DNA from 4 places in the Peribacillus sp. SIMBA_075 genome. Region 2 is predicted to be linked to each of the others. Evidence: predicted binding sites of a transcription regulator. Region 2 holds the regulator's gene; each other region holds the start of a gene.
The links. Region 2 encodes LexA, which represses DNA repair genes until DNA is damaged. Its sites were predicted from a motif close to CGAACATATGTTCG; they were not measured.
Positions count from the first base shown of each region.

Region 1 (3,219 bases), on a different contig from region 2:
AAAATATACATATTAATTGTATAGTTGAGAATTTTTATTGTCAAGCGTTTGTCCCTTATGTATCAATGATTATTCAAGTTTTCTTTATATGAACCACCATTAAGTACAGCATTCATTATGGAAAATGTCTGTAAATCCGTTTTCACAGCCATTTAACCCGCTGGAAATTTCACATTTTTCTCACAATATATAGAAAAGGCCTAAGCTATCAAGCTTAGGCCTTTTCCTACCATTAATCAAGTAATTCAAAATGTTCTTCTGTTTCATTTTCCTCTGGTGGCAATTCATGTTCTCCATCAAGATTATAGTGATCTCTGATTTTCTGAGAAATTTCCAGAGCGATATCCTGATTTTCTTTTAAGAACAGCTTCGCATTTTCGCGGCCTTGTCCGACACGCTCTTCATTATATGAGTACCATGAGCCGCTTTTAAGGACGATATCAAGATCTGCACCCATATCGATGATTTCACCTTCCTGAGAAATCCCTTGACCATACATGATATCAACTTCTGCTTGACGGAATGGAGGGGCAACCTTGTTTTTTACAACTTTGATTTTAGTTTTATTACCGACAATTTCATTACCTTGTTTTAATTGTTCCGCACGACGCACTTCCAGGCGAACAGTTGAATAGAACTTCAATGCCCGGCCTCCCGGAGTCGTTTCTGGGTTCCCAAACATTACACCAATTTTTTCACGGACTTGGTTAATGAAAATGGCAATGGTGTTTGATTTATTAATGGCACCAGACAGTTTTCTAAGTGCCTGAGACATCATCCGTGCTTGAAGACCCATATGGGAATCTCCCATTTCACCTTCGATTTCAGCTTTAGGAACAAGTGCGGCAACCGAATCAATGACTATGATATCTACCGCTCCACTTCGAACTAACGCTTCGGCGATCTCTAAGGCTTGTTCACCCGTATCAGGCTGTGAAAGCAGTAGCTCATCAATATTCACACCAAGTTTTTCTGAATATGCTGGATCTAGAGCATGCTCAGCATCAATGAATGCAGCCGTGCCACCAGTCTTTTGTACTTCTGCAATAGCATGTAATGCAACAGTCGTTTTACCGGAGCTTTCAGGTCCATATATCTCAATGACCCGACCTCTTGGATATCCGCCTACTCCCAATGCTACGTCCAATGCTAAAGAACCGCTTGAAATCGTTGAAATCCTTCGATCAGACTGTTCCCCAAGTTTCATAATAGAACCTTTACCAAATTGTTTTTCAATTTGTTTTAACGCCATATCTAAAGCCGCTTGACGATCACTCACTCAATTTCCTCCTCTATATTCAAATAATCGGCTGTCCGATTAAAGGTTTTCTAACGTTAGCAATTATTTGAGATCAAGGTTGTATCCTGTCTCAAAACCTATCTTTACTATATACTCTTTTTACTATTTTGCCAAGCAAAAAGTCGAACATTCATTCGTTTTTTTCTTTCGGGATATTCTTTATAAAAAACCATTTTATCTTGAGGAAATCCCCATTTCCATTCACATACTCACTTTAAAAACTTTTTTCTTTGAATTAACTTTTTTCTTTTTCCCCGTTTTTTCAAGAAACAAACTTTTTCAACCAAATAAAAAAGCAGAGCCGTAAAAAGCTCTGCTTCAGCGTTTATAAATCCCTTAACAGGTAATGACAGCCGTACTTCACACTGCGAATACGGTTCTGCGCCCTGCTTCCGGAAAGATTCAATTCTTTGAAATGAGTCTTTCCATCCCGATAAGAAATGCCAACGAATACTGTACCAACAGGCTTGCCTTCCTGTTCATCCGGTCCTGCGACACCCGTAAAGCTTATGCCTACGTCTGCATCGAGCTTTTTCCGGACATTAGAGGCCATTTCCATTGCACACTCACCGCTGACCACCCCGTGCTCTGAGATGGTATCATCACTGACGCTAAGTACATTTGACTTTGCATCATTCGTATAACTGACAATGCCGCCTTTGAAAACTTTACCGGCCCCCGGGATGGTTGTCAGCTGTTCTTGGAACATTCCACCTGTCAAGCTTTCGGCTGCCGCGATTGAAAGTTTGCGGACCGTTAATTCTTTTACAAGTTCCTTTATTAGCGAAGTATTATCACTTCCATAATAGAACTTACCTACCCGGCTAAGGATTTCTTTTTCCGATTCTAAAATAAGCTCTTCGCATTTTTCTTTGGATGAGTCTTTAGCGGTAATCCTTAACGTCACTTCCCCTTCGGCTGCCAGAGGAGCAATTGTCGGATTCGTTTGATTGACAAGAAGATCTTCAATAACCGTTTCCAGTTCGGCTTCACCTATCCCGTAGAACCGAAGAACCTTGGAATCGATTCGTTCGTGCTTATCCAATTTATTCATGATCGATTCATAACCATAACTTAAAAACATCGGCTCCATTTCACTTGGCGGACCAGGTAGAAGCATATATGTAATCCCAGATTTGGACAAGACCATTCCCGGTGCCATGCCATGATCGTTCGCCAACACTTCACTGCCCTCCAATACAAGGGCCTGCTTCTTGTTGTTTTCCGTCATCGGCCGGTCCCGTTTTTGGAAGTAAGCTTCAATGGATTGCAAAGCCTCATCATTAAAAACGAGCTTTTTCCCTATATGGCGAGCAATCGTTTCCTTCGTTAAATCATCTTTGGTAGGTCCTAGTCCACCTGTAAAGACGATCAAGTTCGCCCTTGATTCAGCGATTTCTATAGCTTGTTGTAAACGACGGTCGTTATCCCCGACTACAGTATGGTAAAAAACATTGATTCCCATTTCCGCAAACTGCTGCGATAGGAATCTCCCATTAGTGTTATTGATTTGTCCTAAAAGAAGCTCAGAGCCCACTGCAATGATTTCTGCATCCATCTTTTCAAAACCACCATTCGTTTTACTTGGAATTAACAAATACTTCTTTGTTTTTTATAAAATAATCCAAACCTGACCATATTGTAAAAATCAATGCAATCCATAATGCGATATTAGCAAACGGAAGAGAAATGAGGGCAAATGGAAGGTTATGCAGCAATAATGCCGAAATAGAAACAATTTGTGCCCATGTTTTAATTTTACCAAGCTGGTTCGCTGCAACCACTTCCCCTGTACCCGCCAGTACCAAACGCAAACCGGTCACTGCAAATTCACGACTAATGATCACGATAGCAATCCAAGACTGACCGTACATTAAATCCAGATCAACCAATACAATTAGGGCAGCCGAAACCAGAAG
Region 1 covers NZ_JAWRYN010000001.1:307,683-310,901, reverse strand. The annotation lists gene recA (recombinase RecA) at 233-1,279, opposite strand; gene SB775_RS01545 (competence/damage-inducible protein A) at 1,626-2,858, opposite strand; gene pgsA (CDP-diacylglycerol--glycerol-3-phosphate 3-phosphatidyltransferase) at 2,881-3,219, opposite strand, start outside.
Region 1: recA (recombinase RecA) is a predicted target of LexA. The motif match lies at 1,424-1,437, and genes of this name have one in related genera.

Region 2 (3,219 bases):
TTGCTCTTTCGCCTCGACTTCCGTTAAACCTTCAGCCTTTGCCTTTTTAGAAAGTTCATTAATACGGGCTATTTTTTCTTTTGATAGCATAATTTCGCTCCTTCGTAATCTGCGGATATTGTCATGGTATTAAAAAAAAAGCGAAATTACAAGTTCTATGATTGACTTTCCTGTATATTTAGTTGATGTTCGAGAAAACGCCTGTTCACCGTAGCTTTGGATACATTGTATCCAAAGCCCCTTAAAGTGGCTGCGATTTCTGCAAATGTCAATCCATTGGCCCGGAGTTTAATAATCTCTTCAATGGGAATTTCCATACGTTCCCTTCCAGTAGAATTCCTTTGGTTCTGAAGATTGTTTTGAGGGCGGTAGCCTTTTTCAACGGCTCTTATCATCCCGCGTTTTATTTTTAAGTTATGTAATTTCCTTTGATATTCCTCTACAATACCGACTATCTGGATGACCATGGCATCCGAATCCGATAACTCTATTTCCCCATCGTGTGAGAGCGTATAGATTTTCACGTCTTCTTTAAGGATGACATGGAAAAGGGCTATTTTGGCATTCCCTCTTCCTAGTCTTGTTTCGTCCTGGATTAATAGAACTTCGGCTTCTTTGGCTTTAAATAGTTCGATCATGTCAAAAATGCCATCCCGGTTTAACTCATAACCGCTTTCCTGTTCCTTTATTATGGAAACAACTTCCATATCCAACTTTTCGGCCAATTTGACTAATTCATCTTCCTGCCTTGCCAATGATGTCTCCTGTGACTCTTTTTCTGTGCTGACCCTACAATAGATTATTGCCTTCATAATACCCTACCTTCACTGCTTACTGCTGACTTGCCAAATTCTGAACAAGTTCTTCCCCTTTAACCGGTATGACAATGACTTGACCAGGTTTAATCGAATCTGCCCTGACTCCATTATGCTCTTCTATCCAACCAATGAATTCTTTTTTTGTCAAATCAGCTTCATCATATTTTTCGGCAATTCCCCATAGGGTGTCGCCTTCACCTACTTCTATAGAAAGGAAATCCTTTTTTTGATCATTGTCCAATGTACAAGAGAATAAAATTGAAAAGATGAATACTGATCCAGCTAACAGAATCGTATATACATAATTTTTGTATATTTTTTTCATAAATAACCCTCCAAAGCGAATGTTCGTTCGTATGTTATGTCAAAATTATAATACGAACGTTTGTTTCAGTCAACAACTAAATTCGAACTTATGTTTGTATAGAATTGGGGGCCATGCTATAATGGGGCAAAGAACATTGGAGAAGAGGTGCACATATGACTAAACTATCAAAACGGCAGCAAGATATCCTTGATTTCATTAAAGAAGAGGTCCGCCAAAAAGGGTATCCACCTTCCGTCCGGGAGATTGGCGAAGCAGTGGGACTTGCATCAAGTTCAACAGTACACGGACATTTATCCCGCCTGGAAAGTAAAGGTCTGATAAGACGTGACCCAACCAAGCCGAGGGCCATTGAAATACTGAACTTGGAGGAAGCGAATAATATCCCCAAAGCTAGTGTCGTGAACGTGCCGTTACTTGGTAAAGTAACCGCGGGCATGCCGATAACTGCAATTGAGAACATAGAAGAATACTTTCCGCTTCCCGAAAGCATGGTTCCACATGATGACCATGTTTTCATGCTAGAAATCATGGGCGAAAGTATGATTGAAGCAGGAATCCATGATGGAGATTATGTCATCGTGAAACAACAAAGCAGTGCCAATAATGGAGATATCGTCGTGGCCATGACGGAAGATGATGAAGCCACTGTAAAACGATTCTTTAAGGAACCGGATTACATAAGGCTTCAGCCTGAGAACTCAAATATGGAACCAATTATTTTAAGAGATGTTTCGATACTTGGAAAAGTAATTGGCTTATATAGACAAATACATTAAAAGCGCTAAATGCGCTTTTTTTTGTTTGTTTAATTTATGTCCGAAATTCTATCATTATGCATTTGGAAGACTAGGTTTGAAATATTTTTTTAATAGAAGCGTGTTTTCATAGGAGTATTTAAACATTATTCATTTATGGCGGTTGATAGGCAAGGTATCGCTTTCTGGATATATGTACTTTAGGAAAAATATGAAACCATAAAATTAATAAAGAGCGAGATAAAACCCCGCTCCCTGTAAATGTTCATTTCACTCTTAATCTTTGGTTCACTTTAATAAGGTTAAGATCGACCAATCCATTCCACTGTTGAATCTGCATTTGCGTAGAACCATATGCTTTTGCAAGCGCAGATACGGAATCCCCTTTTTTGACGATATGATAGACCTCTTCGATGCTTTCATCATATTTAGTTAAATCGCTTGTTTCGATTAGGTTCGCCAGTTTTTCTATATATTTCGGATCCGAGGCGTAACCCGCATCGAATATTGCTTTGAGTGCTTTTTTGTAATCTTGTTCTCCAATGACGGCTGTATACAAACTTCTATTCCATGAAGTTCCCTTTACATATAGATTGGCAAGATCTCTTAGACTTTCTTCCCATGTTGGGTATTTTCTGAATTTGTTCCATACTTGAACGGGTGCACCGTTGACGTATTCAATTGTTTGTATAATGACTGACTCGCCCTTAAAATCACCTTTTGTACCGAATATATTCTTTCCTTGATTTGCTAAAAAGCTTGTCCCATATCCACTCTCCAAACAAGCTTGTGCAATGATCACAGAAGGCAAAATTTTAAATTCCTTTTGAATTTTCAGGGCATATGGAGCAATTTCCTTAATAAACGTTTCCTTGCTCATTAGAACCTCCATCATTAGGACTCACTTTCTTAACTGGTTATCTTCATTCATATCGTATTCTAAACCATGAAAAGGGTGACAGCATGTCCAGCAAAAAAGGTACTGATATTTGGTTAATTGTCTTCACTATGATCAAAAAAGAGCCAGCATACATTGAGCGGCTTCACATTGAACTCTGAAAGTCTTCGAAACTTGTTGTATCAACTTTCATTGATCAATCGTTTATATTGCATTAATTAATATGGTATAAATCCTTTGTAAATGGTAAAAATTAATTGTGAAAACTTCTAAGGTGGTGACATTATGGACTTCCCAACCATCCATACAAACTTTTGGGATGCAGTGATAGCCATTCCTACCATCATGACACTTACTCAACTTATTAAGGTCATGTTTCCAATTCCTCCAAAATTCATCCCTGCCATCGCTTTGGTTCTA
Region 2 covers NZ_JAWRYN010000024.1:445-3,663, reverse strand. The annotation lists gene SB775_RS16885 (DUF896 domain-containing protein) at 1-90, opposite strand, end outside; gene SB775_RS16880 (YneB family resolvase-like protein) at 156-812, opposite strand; gene yneA (cell division suppressor protein YneA) at 832-1,143, opposite strand; gene lexA (transcriptional repressor LexA) at 1,299-1,922, shown strand; gene SB775_RS16865 (glucosaminidase domain-containing protein) at 2,167-2,781, opposite strand; gene SB775_RS16860 (hypothetical protein) at 3,085-3,219, shown strand, end outside.

Region 3 (3,219 bases), on a different contig from region 2:
CAGCATAGGGATAAGCCGCTAAATATCCCTAGCATGGTGACTTTTTTCGAAAAAGTAATAACATAACAAGTCTTCCGTCTTATTCCGAAGGCGGGGATTGAAATAATTATGATGTTCTTCATATCCTTTATATAAAAAACAATACATCGTGAAGGATTCATCACGTTTGATTTCACTTACTTTAATATTCTCCTTGCGCAAATAGCGCCGTACCTCGGCAAGATCGTCCTGAACGACTTTTAATATATGCTCGACTAGTTCCGAATAGGGCCTTTTTAATTTAAACGGACTAATTTCGATGACCTTGAGATCCCGGTTTAAGACTGTAATAACCATAGGGAGGTAGATGGCTTTTTCAATCATATTTCGGTCATCTTCTGGAATGCGGGTCATCATGACCGCTCCTTTCTAAAAAAGCACGTTTTTAATATTAATATGTATATCTTGTGAAAAAACAGAACGTTTGTTCTCGTTCGTTTATCCTAATGTATTTTAAGTTTATATGCAAGAAGTTTTGATAAATGATGAAATTTTTGTTAACAAGATTATGTTTTCCTGAGATAGGGAAAGTATGAAGATATATGGATAATAATTCTTGCAATTTCAGGGGAAAGTGATATATCTAAAGTAAACGGTTTTTAATAAGTTTATGCTGCTTTGATAGTAGCATGTCGAGGGAGATAATTATGGATTTGGATACTATACGTGAGTGGTTTACACTTGATAATATATCGGCGCTCATTCAGCAATATCGCTCATTCGGTCCAATTCCCGGAATCTTACTGCCGATGTTGGAAGCTTTTTTGCCCTTTTTACCCTTAGTGGTGTTCGTGCTTGCAAATGCAACGGCTTTTGGTCTCTGGTGGGGATTTTTATTTTCTTGGATTGGTGCAGTAGCGGGGTCTTTTTTGATCTTTTTAGTTATTAGAAGATATGGTCAAATGAGGTTTTTTCGATTTTTGCAAAAACATAAGCAGGTGCAGAGGTTGATGGTTTGGGTGGAAAGCCATGGATTCGGTCCTTTGTTCATACTGCTCTGCTTCCCTTTTACACCGTCGGCCATCGTGAATATCGTGGCAGGACTTTCAAAGGTAAGTCCCTTGCAATATGGACTTGCAGTCGTTGGAGGGAAAGCGGTGATGATTTTTACGATCAGCTTCGTAGGTTACGATTTGGTATCCTTAATACATAAGCCTGTACGTACGATCATTATCGGGATTGTCATCTTTATCCTATGGTATGTGGGAAAAAGACTGGAAGTCCGATTAAATAAAAGCATGAAGAGAGAAGAAGGACAATAAATTAGTATATAAATGTAGTAGGGGTTGAACCAGATGGAAAAAACAAACAAGAATTCTTTGTCCGATTGGATAAAAGCAGCCATGATAGCTTTTGTTATTTACATCTTAATCCGTACATTTTTCTTTTCAAGCTATGATGTTGAAGGGGATTCGATGCAGCCGACTCTTGAAGACGGCAATAAACTTGTCGTGAATAAAATCCATTATCAGATTCAAGATATCAACCGTTTTGACATTATAGTTTTTCATGCGAATGCACAGGAAGATTATGTTAAGCGAGTTATAGGGATTGCAGGTGACCGCATTCGTTATAAAGATGATTGGCTTTACGTAAATGGTGAGAAAGTGGATGAGCCTTATCTTGAGAAATACAAGGAAGGTTTCCCGGGACAGGATTTTACGGGCGATTTTACATTAAAGGAATTGACGGGCATGACAACAGTCCCGAAGGGCAAGCTTTTTGTCATGGGTGACAATCGCCTTGAAAGTGCGGACAGCCGTCACTTTGGTTACATACCAGTTGAAAATGTTGTCGGTAAAGTCGATGTTCGATATTGGCCGATCAAAGAGTTCAATTATAAATTTACAGGTGAATGATTGAGGAAGCCCGAAAATTATCAGGGCTTTTTCTTTTGGAGGAAACGCGAACGTACGATTGGTGTTTTTTAAAGGAAAACGGTAAAATAATAGAATGTAAATCTAATTGGAAACAGAAACCTAGTCAAAAAGACGAAAGTATTTCTGGTATGATGGATCTAGATATTATGTTGTATAAGGGGGAAAAGAGATGTCACTCCGTTTTTTACTGGGAAGATCGGGTGCAGGGAAAACTTCGAATATATTGGGCGAAATTCGCACCAAATTGGCAGAAAATCCCGAAGGCAATCCAATTATCTACCTCGTTCCTGATCAGATGACGTTTCTATCTGAATATAAATTAATTAAAACACCAGGCCTTGCCGGAATGATCCGTACACAGGTTTTCAGTTTTAGCAGGCTTGCTTGGCGCGTTCTTCAGGAAACTGGGGGAATGAGCCGGCTCCATTTGGACAGCGTTGGCGTTAATATGTTGATAAGGAAGATCATGGAGGATAAAAAAGAAGAGTTAAAGATGTTTCGTCGATCTGCTGATAAGCAGGGGTTCATTGCACAGATGGAGCTTATGCTGGCTGAGTTCAAGCAGTATTGCATCAAACCGGATGACATTCAAAACTATTTGACCGAAACATCACCCTCCGGCAGCGGCATTCAGGATAAACTTCATGACCTTGAATTGGTCTATCAGGCGTTTGAGGATGAAATGGTTGGCAAATATTTAGATTCCGAAGACTATTTCACTTTGCTTATCGAGAAAATGTCTGAGTCTTCATATATAAGGAATGCGGATATCTATATCGATGGTTTTTATAGCTTGACGCCACAGGAATTGTTGATTGTGGAAGAAATGATGAAGCTGTGCAGGAGTGTAACGGTCTCGCTGACGTTAGATCAGCCCTACAGACAATATGCTCCGGATGATTTGCAATTGTTCAGGCAAACGGGAAATCTTTATCATAACCTTTATCAGGCTGGATTGAGGAACGGTATACCCATTTCTGAAGACCGAATCTTAAAAGGGACGGAAAGGTTTGGAAAGAGTCCGGGCCTGAATCATCTGGAAACTTACTTTGCCATTCGTCCTGCACGGACGTTTGGGCAGTCACCTGATGTAACGATCGCCCAGGCAGTTAACCGCAGAGCTGAGATTGAAGGAGTTGCCCGGGACATCTTGACGCTTGTCAGAAAGAAACAGCACCGTTTCCGTGATATTGCGATTTTAGTCCGAAATGGAGAGGCATACACAGATATTTTACAAACCGTTTTTCGGGATTATCAAATCCCCTTGTTCGTCGATTCCAAACGGACCATGCTGAATCAT
Region 3 covers NZ_JAWRYN010000004.1:2,222-5,440, forward strand. The annotation lists gene SB775_RS04805 (YhjD family protein) at 19-393, opposite strand; gene SB775_RS04810 (TVP38/TMEM64 family protein) at 687-1,301, shown strand; gene lepB (signal peptidase I) at 1,335-1,898, shown strand; gene addB (helicase-exonuclease AddAB subunit AddB) at 2,089-3,219, shown strand, end outside.
Region 3: addB (helicase-exonuclease AddAB subunit AddB) is a predicted target of LexA. The motif match lies at 1,946-1,959, and genes of this name have one in related genera.

Region 4 (3,219 bases), on a different contig from region 2:
CCCGGATGATTTCTATCCTGTCTAAGGTCTTCACTTCCGAATGGAGGTATTGGACCTTGATGCCAATTTCCTTTAAATAATCAGTTAAATCTTCAGACATCTTTTTCGTTAAGGTCGTAATGAGGACACGTTCGTTCTTTTTGACCCGCTCCTGTATTTCACCGATCAAGTCATCTATCTGTCCTTCAATTGGCCGCACTTCAATCGTTGGATCCAGCAATCCGGTTGGACGGATGATCTGCTGAACCATTTCTGGCGTATGTTCGAGTTCATATGGTCCCGGAGTTGCCGAAACGAATATGGATTGGTGGACCTTTTTTTCGAATTCTTCAAATCTTAGAGGGCGGTTATCTTTTGCAGACGGCAGACGGAAGCCATGATCGACAAGCACTTGCTTTCGTGCCTGATCTCCATTGAACATGCCCCGGATTTGCGAAAGGGTAACGTGTGATTCATCCACGACCAATAGGAAGTCCTCTGGAAAGTAATCCATTAAAGTGTATGGTGTCGCACCTGATGGGCGAAGCGTTAGATGGCGGGAATAGTTCTCTATCCCTGAACAAAAACCCATTTCCCGCATCATTTCCAAATCATAACGGGTCCGTTGCTCCAAGCGCTGTGCTTCAAGAAGTTTTTCATCTTCCCTTAATTCCTTTAATCTCTCTTCCAGTTCCATGTCGATATTCTGAATGGCTATCCTCATTTTCTCTTCTCGGGTTACGAAATGGGAAGCTGGGAAAATAGCGATATGTTCGCGTTCACCTGTGATTTCACCAGTCAGGGCATCGACTTCACGGATACGGTCTATCTCATCTCCGAAAAACTCGACCCGTACACAATGTTCATCGCGTGATGCCGGGAAAATTTCAACCACGTCACCGCGAACGCGGAAAGTTCCCCGTTGAAAAGCAATATCATTCCGCTCATATTGAATATCCACGAGCCTGTGGAGCAAGGCATTTCGGTCTATTTCCATGCCTGTACGGAGAGAAACAACCATCTCCCTGTACTCTTCCGGAGAACCCAGCCCATATATGCACGAAACACTGGCAATGATGATGACATCTTTCCTTTCGAACAATGACGAGGTTGCCGAGTGACGCAGTTTATCGATTTCATCATTGATGCTTGCATCTTTTTCGATGAATGTATCAGTGGAGGGAACATAAGCTTCTGGCTGGTAGTAATCATAATAGCTGACGAAGTATTCAACGGCATTATTAGGGAAAAACTCTTTGAACTCACTGTAAAGCTGCCCTGCCAACGTTTTATTGTGGGCAATGACAAGTGTCGGTTTATTGATTTGTTGAATAACATTCGAAACGGTAAACGTTTTCCCTGTCCCCGTTGCCCCCAATAATGTCTGCATTTCCTTTCCCTCTTTAATGCCTTCGACAAGCATTTCAATTGCTGCAGGTTGATCTCCTTGAGGAGAGTATTTTGAGACTAACTCAAACTTATCCTTCACCAAGCATAGCCTCCTATTGAAATATTTTTATATGAAAACGGGACATGAGCATATCCCTTCTATTTATTCCGGTTTAAGAAAGTATATATACTCATTCTACCACAATAGCCTCAAAACAAACCAGCAATAAGCGAACATCCATTCTACTTTTTAGTTTTATGGACTCATGGTTTGTTGAGGGAAATGGAATGTTTTTAGAAAAAAAAAGCACCTTTGATGTCAGGCGCTCTTGGATGTTCGTTTCATCATTCTTTTTGATAACCAAAATCCCACTGTAAGGGATAAGGCATCAACGATGATCAATAAGTTTGTATGCGTATAACCTTTATATGCAGAAGCTGTAATCAAGGCAACAGTTAAAACAAGGCCCACGACATTGTTATAGGTGACTCTTGAAAATAGCATGACAAGTAGACAAGGAAAGAAAAGGGCAGAAAGAATTTTAATCATTTTTTCATCTCCTTTATAAGAGAAAAATAGAGTAGTTTCAGTTTAAATGATTATGAAGTTTTTTGCCAATTAATTTCCCACTAGTTTTTCAAAAGCATCCTTAGAAGATCGTTCCACCCACCCATCCATCAATTATGCCCATAAAAAAAAGAGGCAAACCCCTTTTAAAGGGATGTTTGCTTCTTTTCAGACCAATCAATATGGATCGGCTTCATGTCCTTTTCTAACTGCGGCCTCCGGATTATCCGTACCACCCAGAGGTTTTGAAGATTCCGTATGTTTAGAAGCCGAGGCTAATCCCTCTTTCAATCTGCGGCCATACTCTTCATCAGCCTCTTCAGCGAGGGCAATCATTTTTACCTGAATGCGCTTGTCGGCAGGAGCCAATGCCGACACTAAATTGGAGATTAAATCATCTTTTTCCCAATCTTCGAATTCACGGAATGTTTCACCGGCCTGCTTCGTATTGCTTTGGCGATCGATTGTCTCACGGACAAGTTTCCCTTCTACCATAGGTGTATACTCCTTGCCCGTCTGTTCAGCTTCTTTCAAACCGCCAACTGTTGATGGTTCGTAGTTGATGTGGGGGCTTTGGTTCCCCCTGCCAACTTCATATTGCATCTGTCCGCCAGTCTGATTCGTGGCTGTCCGTTTCTTTGGAGCATTAATCGGCAATTGCAGGTAATTCGCGCCAACACGGTGACGCTGTGTATCGGAATAAGAAAAAGTACGTCCCTGTAACATCTTGTCATCCGAGAAGTCCAATCCATCCACTAGGACACCCGTGCCGAATGCAGCCTGTTCCACTTCAGTGAAATAGTCTTCCGGATTCTTATCCAATACCATCGTACCGACATGTAGCCATGGGAATTCATCTTTCGGCCAGATCTTTGTATCGTCCAGCGGGTCAAAATCCAATTCAGGATGATCGTCATCACTCATGATCTGTACGTTTAGATCCCATTCCGGGTAGTCCCCACGTTCGATCGCTTCATATAAATCCTGTGTGGCATGATTGAAATTCGTAGCTTGTATTTCATTAGCCTCTTTCTGGGTCAGGTTCTTGATCCCTTGTTTCGGTTCCCAGTGATACTTGACAAGTACGGCTTTGCCCTCCTCATTCACCCATTTATAAGTATTGACCCCTGACCCTTGCATCATGCGGTAATTGGCAGGAATGCCCCAAGGGGAAAAAACAAACGTAATCATATGAAATGTTTCTGGGGAGCTGGAGCAAAAATCGAAAATCCTTCTTCCGTCCTGGATATTCGTAACCGGATCCGGTTTGAATGCATGGATCA
Region 4 covers NZ_JAWRYN010000003.1:56,800-60,018, forward strand. The annotation lists gene uvrB (excinuclease ABC subunit UvrB) at 1-1,468, opposite strand, end outside; gene SB775_RS03645 (CsbA family protein) at 1,688-1,918, opposite strand; gene SB775_RS03650 (catalase) at 2,114-3,219, opposite strand, start outside.
Region 4: uvrB (excinuclease ABC subunit UvrB) is a predicted target of LexA. The motif match lies at 1,600-1,613, and genes of this name have one in related genera.